Regions from separate parts of the Aurantimonas sp. E1-2-R+4 genome, predicted to be linked through region 4. Evidence: predicted binding sites of a transcription regulator. Region 4 holds the regulator's gene; each other region holds the start of a gene.
What was found. The regulator LexA, encoded in region 4, represses DNA repair genes until DNA is damaged. The targets are predictions, from matches to a motif close to TGTTCNNNNTGTGTTCNG.
Positions count from the first base shown of each region.

Region 1 (3,415 bases), on a different contig from region 4:
CGGCCTCGGCCTTGTCGATCTTCCTGGCGTAGAGCGGCGCACGCCCCGTCCGCGCGGCGATCGCGTTCTGGTCCTCGAAGGTCAGCGTACCGGCTTCGAGCTTTTCGAGCGCCTCGGCCATCAGATCGGCCGAGATCGCCGCGAGCCGGTCGTGTAATTCGCCCGCCGTTTCGGTCTGGCCGATCGGCGTCTCGGCGGCCAGCGCCACCGGGCCGGTATCGAGGCCGAGTTCCATGCGCATCACCATCATGCCGGTGGCGGCGTCGCCAGCCTCGATCGCCCGCTGGATCGGCGCGGCGCCGCGCCAGCGCGGCAGCAGCGAGCCGTGACCATTGAGACAGCCGTGGCGCGGCGCGTCGAGAATCGGACGCGGCAGCAACAGGCCATAGGCGACGACGATTGCGACGTCTGCCTCCAGTGCCGTGAAGGCCGTGATCTCCGCCTCGTCCTTGAAGTTCAGCGGCGTGCGAACGTCCAGCCCCAGCCGTTCGGCTTCGGTCTGGACGGGGGAAGGGGTCAACGTCAGGCCCCGGCGCCCGGCCTTGCGCGGCGGCTGGGTGTAGACGGCGGCGATGTCATGTTCGGCGGCGTGGATGGCGCGCAAGGTCGGGACGGCGAAGGCGGGCGTCCCCATGAAGACGACGCGCAGCGTCATCGCCGGCTCACGCGATGGCCTTGCGGGCCGCCTTGGTGAACTTCTTTACCACCATGTCCCGCTTCAGCTTGGAGATGTGGTCGATGAACAGGACGCCGTTGAGATGGTCGATCTCGTGCAAGAGGCAGGTGGCCAGGATGCCGTCCGCCGTCTCTTCGTGCATCTTGCCGTCGAGGCCGAGATAGCGGACCGTCACCTCGGCGGACCGCTCGACCTCGGCATAATAGTCCGGGATCGACAGGCAACCTTCCTCATAGACATTGCGGTCGTCGGACTCGGCCAGAATCTCGGGATTCAAAAACACCTGCGGCGCCTTGTCGTCCTCCTCCTTGGACACGTCGATGACCAGCAGGCGAAGCGGTTCGCCCACCTGGATCGCGGCGAGCCCGATGCCGGGCGCGTCGTACATCGTGTCCAGCATGTCGTCGGCCAGCCGCTTGACGCGCTCGTCAACCGTTTCGACGGGTTTGGAGGTCTGGCGCAGGATCGGATCCGGCAGAATGATGAGAGGCTTGATCGTCATGGCCGCTGAGGTAATCGCTGACACAATCGCGGTCAATCGGTGCGGTGCCGACATGCGGACGGGCTTCCATGCGCCGTTGATACTTCCAGCGCAGCAATGTTCGTGCTTTGGTCCAATTCGTTAACGAATCGAATCTAGGGTCGGACCATGGACAGCGACGCTCTTGCCGCCCTTCTCACGACGCCCATCATCACGATCGGCGACCATGCAGTCCCGGTCTTTGCCCTGGTTCTGGCGGGCCTGCTGTTGCTCCTCCTCGTCCTCTGGCTGCGCGCCCGCCGCGCCGCGCGGGAAGCACTGGAGCTGGTGGAAAGCCGCGAGGCGGAATCGTCCGATCGACTGGACGCGGTGCTGAAATCCCAGTCCGAAATTACCGGTCGGATGCAGACGATGGCCGAGATCTTCGGCGCCCGACAGGCGGACCTCACGCGCACGCTCGCCGAGCGCTTCGACGGGCTAACCTCGCGCGTCGGGCAGTCGATCCTCCAGACCACCACCACGACCAACGCCTCGCTGTCCGCCTTGTCCGAGCGCCTCGCGGTGATCGATCGCGCCCAGGGTGAAATCCGGAATTTGGCCGGCGAGGTCGTGCGGTTGCAGGACATTCTCGCCAACAAGCAGACGCGCGGCGCCTTCGGCGAGGGCCGGATGCAGGCGATTGTGGCCGACGCACTGCCGAGCGCTGCGTACTCATTCCAGGCGACGCTCTCCAACGGCAAGCGCCCCGACTGCCTGATCAAGATGCCGAACGGCGCGCCCTCGCTCGCCATCGACGCGAAGTTTCCGCTCGAGGCCTACAGCGCGCTGCGCGACGCCGAGAGCGACGATGCCCGGGACTTTGCCGCGAGCCGGCTGCGGCGCGACATGGACGTTCACGTCAAGGCGATCGCCGGTAAGTACCTCATTCCCGGCGAGACGCAGGATACCGCGTTCCTGTTCGTGCCGTCGGAGACGATCTTCGCCGAGCTGCATGAGCGGTTCGAGGACGTCGTCCAGAAAGCCTATCGGGCGCGGGTCGTCATCGTGTCGCCGTCGCTGCTGCTGTTGTCGATCCAGGTCGTTCAGGCGATCCTCAAGGATGCGCGGATGCGCGCCGAGGCCGGACGTATCCAGCAAGAGGTCCGACACCTGACGGAGGATCTGACCCGGCTCGACGCCCGCGTCGCCGCATTGAAGACCCATTTCGGTCAAGCCGGTCGTGACGTCGATCAGATCCTCGTCTCGACCGAGAAACTGATCCGGCGCGGTGAGCGGATCGAGGCCGTCGACCTCGGCGAGACGGAGACCTTGACCCCTGTCCGGGCGCGGGTGCCCGCCGAGTGACGCAAGCGGCGCGACTAGAGCTTTTCCTCAAAGTGGAAAGGTCCCGGACATCCTTTCTTAAGAAAAAATGAATTTGGTCGGGATCGAATCCGACCTTCTCGCGTTTCTTTTGTGTCACCGGACGCGAGGGGAATGACATGCGGCGCTTCACGAAGGTTCTGTTAGCGGGAATAGCCTTGGCCACCGCGCCTTTGGCGCCGCTGACGGCCGTCGCCCAGGTGTCCGAGTTGTCGATCGCCTACAACAACCAGACCGATGCCGATTTCCGCAAGGGTCTGCAGATTCGTCTCGCCTGGACCGGTGACTATGTCGGTGCCTTCGATGGCAGCATCGACGCCGCATCGCTGCGCGCTATCCGCGACTTCCAGGCCCGTCATGGGATGGCGCCAAGCGGTATCATCGACGAAGCGATGCTGGAACTTTTGATCGCGCGGTCGGACGACGCCGAGAAGGCTCTCGGCATGACGTTGGTCGATGATGCCGCGACCGGTGCCCGCGCCGCGCTGCCTCTGGGAATGGTGCGTGACTTCGGTGCCACCGAGGTCGGCAATCTGTGGCGCTCCGCTGACGATGCTGTCGAAATCGAAACCGTGCGCATCGCCGACACCGGACAGACCCTCAAGGGACTCTTCGATGTCCTGAGCCAGGCGACGGAAACGCGTTCGGTCAGCGACGCCGAGTTCGGCGGCCTGTGGTTCGTTCTGCGTGGTCAGGAATCGGGCCGCAGCTACGTGATGCGCTTCGCGAGCCGGGACGGTGATCTGCGCGGCCTTTCGATCTCCTACACCAACGGTGAGGCGGGGCGGATGGCGCCCTATGCGGTGGTCGCGTCGAATCTCTTCGATCCCTTTGCCGGCGAGCCGCAGGCGCCGCTGGTCGCGTCGAACGAGGCGAAACCATTCTCCTCGATGCTG
Region 1 is NZ_JAZHLK010000035.1:4,940-8,354, reverse strand. It holds gene fmt (methionyl-tRNA formyltransferase) at 1-655, opposite strand, end outside; gene def (peptide deformylase) at 663-1,178, opposite strand; gene VQ045_RS15390 (DNA recombination protein RmuC) at 1,326-2,501, shown strand; gene VQ045_RS15385 (serine protease) at 2,639-3,415, shown strand, end outside.
Region 1: a site for LexA is predicted at 1,276-1,293, ahead of VQ045_RS15390 (DNA recombination protein RmuC). Genes of this name have one in related genera too.

Region 2 (3,415 bases), on a different contig from region 4:
ATGAACCGGTCTCCGTCTTCGTCCGGGCTGCCCGGAGGCCCGCCGGGAATGCCCTCGCCGTGGTCGAAAAAGATCTCCGAACACGGGCCGCACGGGCCAGTCTCGCCCATCGACCAGAAATTGTCCGAAGTAGCGATGCGGATGATGCGGTCGTCGGGCAGCCCCGCAATCTTGCGCCAGAGGGTGGCCGCCTCTTCATCTTCGGAAAAAACGGTCACCAGCATCCGGTCCGCCGGCAGATCGAACTCCTTGGTGATCAGGTTCCAGGCGAGCTCGATCGCCCGAGCCTTGAAATAATCGCCGAAAGAGAAGTTCCCCAGCATCTCGAAGAAGGTGTGATGGCGGGCGGTATAGCCGACATTGTCGAGGTCGTTGTGCTTGCCGCCGGCGCGCACGCATTTCTGCGAGGTGACGGCCCGGGAGTAAGGACGCTTCTCCACGCCGGTGAAGACGTTCTTGAATTGCACCATCCCGGCGTTGGTGAACATCAGCGTCGGGTCGTTGCGCGGCACCAGCGGCGAGGACGCGACCGGCTCGTGGTCGTTCTTCGCGAAATAATCGAGAAACGCGGACCGGATTTCGTTGACGCCACTCATGAATGCGACCTTCGGAAAACTGACGGAAAAACACGGCCGGACCACGCAAAGAAGCGCCTCCGATCCCTATCGAAGGCGCTTTGTACAGAGGCCCGGAAGCAGTGTCCATCAAGCTCCGGTTCGCCGGCGCGCATCTCAGCGACGGCCGCGACCGGAGCCCGGCGGTTCAGCCCTCGTCGGCACTGTCCTCGCCGCCGGGATCGACGAGCAGTTGCTCGGCAATCAGGCCGGCGTTCTGGCGGATCAGGGCCTCGATCTCATTGGCGACACTGGGATTGTCGCGCAGGAAATTCTTCGAATTCTCGCGCCCTTGCCCCAGTCTCTGACTGTTGTAGGAGAACCAGGCGCCGGATTTTTCGACAATCCCGGATTTGACGCCGAGATCGATGAGTTCTCCGGTCTTCGACACGCCCTCGCCATACATGATGTCGAATTCAACCTGCTTGAACGGCGGCGCCAGCTTGTTCTTGACGACCTTGACCTTGGTCTGGTTGCCGACGACCTCGTCGCGGTCCTTGATCGCGCCGATACGGCGAATGTCCAGACGAACCGAGGCATAGAACTTCAAGGCGTTGCCGCCCGTGGTCGTCTCCGGCGAACCGAACATTACGCCGATCTTCATGCGGATCTGGTTGATGAAAACGACCATGCATTTAGAGCGGGAGATCGAACCGGTCAGCTTACGCAGCGCTTGGCTCATCAGTCGCGCCTGCATGCCCGGCAGGGAATCGCCCATCTCGCCCTCGATTTCCGCCCGCGGCGTCAACGCCGCGACCGAATCGATGACCAGCACGTCGATCGCGCCCGAGCGAACCAGGGTGTCGGTTATCTCCAAGGCCTGCTCGCCGGTATCGGGCTGCGAGATCAGCAGATTCTCCAAATCCACGCCGAGCTTCCTGGCATAGACCGGGTCCAGCGCGTGTTCGGCGTCGACGAAGGCGCAGATCCCGCCCTTCTTCTGGGCCTCGGCGATCGTATGCAGGGCGAGCGTCGTCTTGCCCGAACTTTCCGGCCCGTAGATCTCGATGACCCGGCCTTTCGGCAGCCCGCCGACACCGAGCGCGATGTCGAGTCCGAGCGAGCCCGTCGACACGGTTTCGATCTCGACGATCTTCTCGTTCGCGCCGAGCCGCATGATCGAGCCCTTGCCGAACGCCCGCTCGATCTGCGAAAGCGCGGCATCGAGAGCCTTGTTCTTGTCCAACGAATTTTCCTCGACGAGACGGAGTGTGTTCTGTGCCATGGAGACGGGACCTTATTCCACGCGTTGGACGGGGGTGCAATGATGCGGCCTGAACCAAACGTGTACGCTATTTGTTCTCATTGGGCAAGCCCATATTCCTGGTTTGTTCCGGTTTATCGTCGCAAGCCGAATCGCAGTCCGCTCTCACTGTCTGTTAAAGTTTTATGAAGAAGTCCGGAATTTCATCTCATTCCCTCTCCGTCTTCGTTGTCGGTGCGGCCCATATCGACCGGCGCGCCAAGGCCGATGCGCCGTATCGTCCCGCCGCGTCGAACCCCGGCCGCTTCTTCGACATGCCGGGCGGTGCCGCGTTCAACGCCGCCTTGACGCTGGACGCGCTCGGTTGCGCGGTGGTGCTGCAAAGCGCCAGGGGCGGCGATTCCGACGGCTACCGAATTGCCCAGGCAATCGCCGCTCGCAAGTTCACCGATGTCTCCATCACCTGGATCGACCGGGCGACACCAACCTATACGGCCATATTGGACGACCGGAGCGAGCTTGTTGCCGGCGTCGCGGACATGGGCCTTTACGATCTCCTGGTTCCGCGCGTGTTCACGCGGCGGCATGTCAGGGCAGCGATAGATGAGGTCGACGCATTGCTGGTCGACGCGAACCTGCCGAGCGGATCGATCGACGCGCTGGCGAAGGCCGCCGGCGGGCGTCCCATCGCGGCGATAGGTGTCTCGCCCGCCAAAGTTCGCCGCCTGCACGGGGCAATTCGCTCGCTTTCGGCGCTGTTTCTTTCGCATGCCGAGGCGGCAAGCCTGGTCGAGGCCAGTTCTGGCACGAGCCCCAGGCTCCTCGCCGAACTCCTGATCGAACTCGGTGCACGGCGCGCCGTCATTACCGATGGACCGAGGCAAGTCGTGGTGATTGACGGCGAGACGATCGCCTTCCAGGAGCCCCCCGTCGTGATTCCAAGGGACGTCACCGGCGCCGGGGACACGCTGGCCGCAGCCGCGCTCGTCGGCCTTTGCGAGGGGCGTGAATGGATCGATTGCGTCCGCGCGGGCCTGGTAGCGTCATCGATCCGGATTTCTGTCGATCCGTTTCCGCCACGCGATTTCCCTCGACTGATCCAGGAGGGCGCCGCGGCTCTGCCAGATCCTCATTTACCGGAAAGGTCGCTGTGATGTCCGTGACGCTCCCGTTCAGGTCCTCTGCCGAGGTCACTGATGCGATTCGCAGCCGACGGCCAGTGGTGGCGCTGGAATCGACCATCATCACCCACGGCATGCCCTATCCACAGAACCGCGACATGGCCCGCAATGTCGAGGCGATCATACGCAAGCAAGGCGCCGTCCCAGCGACCATCGCGGTTCTGGATGGGCACTTGGTTGTCGGACTCGACGACCAGGAACTGGACGCACTCGCGACGACCCGGGATGCGATGAAGCTGTCGCGGGCCGACCTTGCCTATGCCGTCGCCACGGGGCGAACCGGCGCGACCACGGTCGCTGCGACGATGATCGCCGCCGATCTCGCCGGGATCGGCGTCTTCGCCACCGGCGGTATCGGCGGCGTTCATCGCGGCGCCGATACGAGCTTCGACATTTCCGCCGATCTGGAGGAGCTT
Region 2 is NZ_JAZHLK010000004.1:34,583-37,997, forward strand. It holds gene alaS (alanine--tRNA ligase) at 1-596, opposite strand, end outside; gene recA (recombinase RecA) at 763-1,839, opposite strand; gene VQ045_RS03115 (carbohydrate kinase family protein) at 2,004-2,972, shown strand; gene VQ045_RS03120 (pseudouridine-5'-phosphate glycosidase) at 2,972-3,415, shown strand, end outside.
Region 2: a site for LexA is predicted at 1,901-1,918, ahead of recA (recombinase RecA). Genes of this name have one in related genera too.

Region 3 (3,415 bases), on a different contig from region 4:
TTCGCTCTACAAGCCAAAGCTCTCGCAGCCGCGCCCGGCACGCGCGAAGCCGATCGGCAGCTGGCGCGACCTGAAGCCGCTGCTGGCGCTGTTGCTGCTGCTGTTTTCGGGCGTCGCGGCGCTCGAGCTTTTGACCGGCCTGCGGATGATCGCGGTAGTCATGCTGCTGGTCCCGACGCTGGCCGTCGGCTGGCTGTTCGTCCAGACGCGTGGGCCGGAGGGCACCGCGTGGCGCTGGCTCACCCATCTGCGGACCTTTACGATCGCTGAGGTGCCATCCTACCAGTCGGAGCTCGTCCTCCTGGTCATGGCCGGGTTCATCGGCACGGTCGGCAGCGCGCTGCTGCAGCCATTGATGGAAAGCCAACCGGCCGGTCTTGCCGCGCTTCCCGGCCCGCTCGTCCTGGTCGCATTGGTCTGGATCATCCCGCTGCTCGGCCAGATCGGCATGAACCCTCTGCTGTCGGTTTCGCTGCTCGCCCCGTTGCTTCCGTCCGCCGAAACCCTGGGAGTCTCGCCGAACGCCATCATCGTTGCGCTGACCGCCGGCTGGGCGTTGACCGGCGCGTCGTCGCCCTTCACGGCGACGACCATGCTGGTCGGCCGACTTGGCCATACCAGTGCGCTCCAAGTCGGCCTGGTCTGGAACCGCGGCTTCAATCTCGTCGCCGGACTGGCGTTGTCGCTGTCGGTGTTGGTTGCCGCGCTGCTGTGACTGTTCCATTTTGGCCCGGATAGACGGCAAGCGCTTTCCCGCACGCGGCGATTGCACTACTTCAAGCGGCGTCCTGCACGCCGACGCCCAAACCCTCCGGTCGAGACGAACGGCTCCATATTTTCCCGAAAGCTTTCTTGGCGATGGAATTTCTGACGGCAGAATCCCTGACGGCGCTGGCGCAGGTCATCATGATCGATCTGGTGCTCGCCGGCGACAATGCCGTGGTGATCGGTCTCGCCGCGGCCGGCCTGCCGGCCGCGCAACGCGGCAAGGCGATCCTCGTCGGCATCATCGCCGCCACGGTGCTGCGCATCGGCTTCGCCACGGTCACGACGCAGCTGCTCGAGATCGTCGGCCTGCTTTTGGCTGGCGGGCTGCTGCTGCTCTGGGTGAGTTGGAAGATGTGGCAGGAGCTGCGGGTGCCGGACCTCGCCGCCGAAGCCGCGCTCTATGGCGACAGCGCAAGCCTGGCACCGCGCAAGTCGCTCAGCCAAGCGATCTGGCAGATCGTTCTCGCCGATGTCTCGATGTCGCTCGACAACGTGCTCGCCATCGCCGGCGCGGCCCGCGAGCACCTCTGGGTGCTGGTGCTCGGCCTGATCCTGTCGATCGCGCTGATGGGCCTCGCCGCGACGCTGATCGCGCGGCTGCTCGGCCGCTATCGCTGGATAGGCTATATCGGCCTGGTGATCATCCTCTATGTCGCGCTGAAGATGATCTACGAAGGCTGGCAGGAGACCGCGCCGTACCTGCTGGGCTGAAGCCGGCGACAGGCAAAAGCGAGGCGATGGTCGGTCGCCCGTGGTGTCGTCAGCGGGCCCTGCGAGGTGAGCCGCCGAGGCCGGAAAACATGGCTAATCCTGAATTTATTTGCCTTTAAGGAATCATCCGCTTGAACGGCGCGACTCGATTCGGCGCGGCTTTGTTCGAATGATGTTCTTGTTTCATTCCCAAAATCATGCTTACCTTGAGGCATTCTTGGTCAAGGCGGCCGCACTCCCCGTGGCGGGGAACAGGCCGCCGGTTCGAGGGGGTGACGCCATGGTGTCGCGCGTCAAGACCGTCGCGTTTCAGGGAATCGAGGCCGTCCCGGTCGACGTCCAGGTCATGGTCGCCCCCGGCAAGGTCGGCATCCAGATCGTCGGCCTGCCCGACAAGGCGGTCGCCGAAAGCCGGGAACGCGTCCAGGCGGCGCTGCACGCCTCGGGCCTGTCGATGCCGCCCAAAAAGGTCACCGTCAACCTCGCCCCGGCCGACCTGCCCAAGGAGGGCAGCCACTACGACCTGCCGATCGCGCTCGGACTGATGGCGGCGCTCGGCGCGATCCCCTCCGACATGCTCGCGGGCTACGTTGTCCTGGGAGAACTCTCGCTCGATGGCATGCTGACTGCGGTGGCCGGGACGCTCCCCGCCGCGATCGGCGCCAACGCCATCGGTCTCGGGCTGATCTGCCCGGCCGATTGTGGCGCGGAAGCGGCCTGGGCAAGCGGCGACATGGACATCATTGCCGCCCGCAGCCTGATCCAGATCGCCAATCATTTTCGCGGCACCCAGATCGTCGCGCGGCCGGAACCGGCGGTCAGGGCCGCGCCCGCCAACCTGCCGGACCTCTCCGAGATCAAGGGGCAGACGGTCGCCAAGCGGGCGCTCGAAATCGCCGCCGCGGGCGGCCACAATCTCCTGATGGTCGGACCGCCCGGCTCCGGCAAGTCGATGCTCGCCCAGCGGCTGCCCTCGATCCTGCCGGCGCTGACCCCCAAGGAACTCCTCGAAGTCTCGATGATCGCCTCGATCGCCGGAGAACTCTCCGGGGGAAAGCTCTCCGACCGGCGCCCGTTCCGCGCGCCGCATCATTCCGCCTCCATGGCGGCGATGGTCGGCGGCGGCTTGCGCGCCCGGCCCGGCGAGGTGTCGCTCGCCCATCGCGGCGTCCTCTTCCTCGACGAGTTTCCCGAATTCTCGCCGGTGGTGCTCGACTCGCTGCGGCAGCCGCTCGAGGCGGGCGAGAGCGTCATCGCGCGGGCCAATCACCGCGTCACCTATCCAGCCAAGATGCAGCTGGTCGCGGCGATGAATCCCTGTCGCTGCGGCATGGCCGGCGAGCCCGGCCGCTCCTGCGCGCGCGGGGCCCGCTGCGCGGCCGATTATCAGGCGCGGATCTCGGGCCCACTGATGGACCGGATCGATCTGCGCGTCGACGTGCCGGCGGTCACCGCCGCCGACATGATCCGGCCGCAGCCGTCCGAGACGTCACTGGCGGTCAAGGCACGGGTGGCGGCGGCCCGCGCGCTCCAGATCGAGCGTTACGAGGCCGAAGGCCTGTCCGGGGCGACGGTCAACGCCCATTGCTCGGCCGCCCTCATCGAGACGATCGCCGCGCCCGACGCCGAGGGCCTGAAGCTCCTACGGGATGCCGCCGAGCAGATGAGGTTCTCGGCCCGCGCCTATCACCGCATCCTGAAGGTCGCGCGCACCCTGGCCGATCTCGACCAGGACGAAACCGTCAGGCGTATTCATCTCGCCGAGGCGATCTCCTACCGCGTCGCCGGCGAGCGGCTGGCGGCCGCGGCGTGAGCGCGCAGCGCGATCGCCGGCAGCCGCCGAGGCCGTTGCCCCATTCGCAGTGGAGCGTCAGCCGCGCAGCGTGCCGCCAGTGGCCTTTTCGACCTGGGCGACGATCTTGGCCGAAACCGCTTC
Region 3 is NZ_JAZHLK010000003.1:79,407-82,821, forward strand. It holds gene VQ045_RS02540 (hypothetical protein) at 1-715, shown strand, start outside; gene VQ045_RS02545 (YjbE family putative metal transport protein) at 859-1,479, shown strand; gene VQ045_RS02550 (YifB family Mg chelatase-like AAA ATPase) at 1,760-3,292, shown strand; gene pheT (phenylalanine--tRNA ligase subunit beta) at 3,350-3,415, opposite strand, start outside.
Region 3: a site for LexA is predicted at 1,642-1,659, ahead of VQ045_RS02550 (YifB family Mg chelatase-like AAA ATPase). Genes of this name have one in related genera too.

Region 4 (3,415 bases):
CGCGCGCCTGGGGCGCGGACGCGATTCTGATCATCATGGCCGCCGTCGATGATGCACTGGCCCGCGATCTCGAAGCCGCTGCCGAACACTACGGCCTCGACATCCTGGTCGAGATCCATGACGAAGCCGAAGCCGAGCGTGCGCTGAAGCTCCGCACGCCGCTGATCGGCATCAACAATCGCAATCTGCGGACCTTCGAGACCAGCTTGGCCACGGCCGAGCGGCTGGCGGCCTTGGTACCGGACGACCGGATTCTCATCGGCGAGAGCGGCATTTTCACCCATGCCGACTGCCTGCGCCTCGCCGATCGGGGGATCCGCACCGTTCTCGTCGGGGAAAGCCTGATGCGCCAGTCTGATGTGGAGGCGGCGACGCGCGTGCTGCTTGGCGCCACCCGCCAACCGGGGGCCTCGTCATGAGCGACACCAAGCAATCCGGGCTCACCCATCTCGACGCCGCCGGCGCTGCCTCAATGGTCGATGTCGGCGACAAGGCCGACAGCGTTCGGGTCGCAGAAGCCGAGGGTTTCGTCGCCATGCAGCCGGCGACGCTGGACCTGATTCTTGCCGGCGAAGCCAAGAAGGGCGACGTGATCGGGATTGCGCGGATCGCCGGAATTATGGCGGCCAAGCGCACGCACGAGCTGATTCCGCTTTGCCATCCGCTGATGCTTGAGAAGATTGGCGTCGAGATAACGCCGGATGCGACCCTGCCTGGTCTGCGCGTCACGGCGCTGGCCAAGGTCAGCGGCAAGACGGGCGTGGAAATGGAGGCGCTCACGGCGGTCTCTGTGGCCTGTCTGACGATTTACGACATGGCCAAGGCCGTGGACCGCTCGATGCGCGTGTCCGGCATCCGGCTGCTGTCGAAGTCCGGCGGCCGTTCCGGCGACTTCACGGCGGCCGCGTCGTGAGTCTGCTTCCCGTCGAGGAAGCCTATCGACGATTGGTGGGGAGCGCGGTGCCGCTCACCCGCACCGAACAGTTGCCGTTGCTTCAAGCAGCTGGACGCGTTCTTGCCGAGGACGTCCTGGCCCGCCGCACCCAGCCGTCCTTCGATGCCTCGGCCATGGATGGCTACGCCGTCCGCGCTGAGGATGCGCAGTCGCCGTTCGAGGTCCTGCGGGTCGTCGGCGAATCCGCCGCCGGGCGCGCCTTCGACGGTCAGGTGGGACGCGGAGAAGCGGCGCGAATCTTCACCGGGGCGCCGGTGCCGCAAGGTGCTGATGCGATCCTGATCCAGGAAGACGCCCGCGTTGAAGACGACGGCACCGTGCGGCCGACGGTTTCGCTTGAACCCGGCCAATTCATCCGGGCAGCCGGTATCGATTTCGCTGCGGGCGAGACGTTGTTGACCCGCGGCGCCCTGCTCACGCCCGGCGCCATCGCGCTTGCGGCGAGCTGCGGCTACCCCGCGCTGACGGTGCTGGCGCGGCCGAAGGTGGCCATCCTCGCAACCGGCGACGAACTCGTGCTGCCCGGCGAGCCGCTCGGTCCCTCGCAGTTGGTCGCCTCCAACCCGTTCGGCGTCGCGGCGATGGTGGTAGCCGCCGGCGGCGATGCGATCGACTGCGGGATCGCCGGCGACGACGTCGCCACAATAGACGCGCGCCTGAGCGATTCCATCCGGGACCGGGCGGATGTCTTCGTCACGATCGGCGGGGCGTCGGTTGGCGATCACGATCTGGTCGGCAAGGTGTTCGCCAACCGCGGCGTCGGACTCGACTTCTGGAAGGTCGCGATGCGCCCCGGCAAGCCATTGATGGCGGGGCGGCTCGGCGATCTGACGATCGTCGGACTGCCGGGCAATCCGGCCTCCTCCATGGTCGCGGCGAGGTTGTTCCTGGTTCCATTGGTGCGCCGGTTGGCAGGCCTTCCCGATCGCCAGCTCTACCGGCATGGGCTGCTCGGTGCGCCGATGCCTGAAAATGGCCTGCGGACCGACTTCGTCCGGTCGCGGCTGGAGGTTCGAGAAGACGGCGTCATCCGGGTCATTCCGCTGCCCCTCCAGGATTCCTCCCTCCTGTCCACCTACGCGCAGGCCGACGCGCTGCTCGTGCGGGCTCCTTCGGCGGCTCCGGCCAGTGCGGGCGAGGCTTGCCGCTACGTTGTGCTCGACGAATGGAAGGGTCTTGCGGAACACAACTAGAACAGATAGGTTTGTTCAGGTTTTGTTTTAGGGAGTCGCCTCGATGCTGACACGCAAGCAGCACGACCTTTTGTCGTTCATTCACGAACGGCTGAGGGATAGCGGGGTGCCTCCCTCCTTCGACGAGATGAAGGACGCGCTGGAGCTTCGCTCAAAATCCGGCATTCATCGCCTGATTACCGCGCTTGAGGAGCGGGGCTTCATTCGGCGCCTGCCCAATCGCGCGCGAGCGCTGGAGATCCTCAAGCTGCCCGAAGCGATGCAGAAGGACCGCCCTGCCCCCGTCGGCCACGCCGGGTTTACGCCGAGCGTGATCGAAGGAAGCCGCGACGCGGCACGCAAGACGTCTGAGCCGATTTCCCGACGCGCGACGACGAGACCGCCTGAACCGGCCACAGTCTCGATTCCGGTCATGGGCCGGATCGCGGCGGGCGTTCCCATTTCGGCGATCCAGCACACCACCCATTCCCTCGCCGTGCCGCCGGATATGCTTGGCGGCGGCGAGCATTATGCGCTGGAAGTCAAGGGCGATTCGATGATCGAAGCCGGAATCCTCGACGGCGACACGGTGGTGATTCGCCGCGCCGACACAGCGACGCCCGGGGAGATCGTTGTCGCGCTGGTCGACGAGGAGGAAGCGACGCTGAAGCGGTTTCGCCGGCGCGGCAATACGATTGCGCTGGAGGCTGCCAATCCGGCTTATGAAACGCGGATCTTCGGCTCCGAGCGGGTCAAGGTTCAGGGCCGGCTGGTCGGGCTCATCCGCAAATACTGAAGGCCGGACCGACAGTTGGCAACCGATCCCGCGGAGCCAACTTTTCGACCTGTGCCAGCTGCTGCTTGAGCCGCGAACCAGGCCGCGCCGCGCAGAGCCTTGACGGCGCCGCGAAGGAAGCGCGTGTGGATCGTTCCCGGGTCGGGGCGAGGTTTCGCGGTGTCCGGTTTGAATGGCCGCAGGGTGCCTTTCGATCATGTTCACCGGGTTTTCTTCTTGCCTCCCTTGCACCGGGCCCGTCGCGCAGGTATCTGCGTCCTCGGAGAGGTGGCCGAGTGGTCGAAGGCGCTCCCCTGCTAAGGGAGTATACGGGAGACCGTATCGAGGGTTCGAATCCCTTCCTCTCTGCCACAATCCGCATAAGTCTTTGACGCGGATCGAGTATTTCAGCCATCGCCGTTGGTAGCCGTAGACCCTGGTACAGAAACCTGGTCCAGACGGTTGATCATGCCCCGTTCGTTAAAGCGCGTCACGCGACGCGGCGATGTGTTC
Region 4 is NZ_JAZHLK010000056.1:10-3,424, reverse strand. It holds gene trpC (indole-3-glycerol phosphate synthase TrpC) at 1-419, shown strand, start outside; gene moaC (cyclic pyranopterin monophosphate synthase MoaC) at 416-913, shown strand; gene VQ045_RS18550 (molybdopterin molybdotransferase MoeA) at 910-2,148, shown strand; gene lexA (transcriptional repressor LexA) at 2,192-2,923, shown strand; tRNA gene VQ045_RS18540 (tRNA-Ser) at 3,185-3,274, shown strand.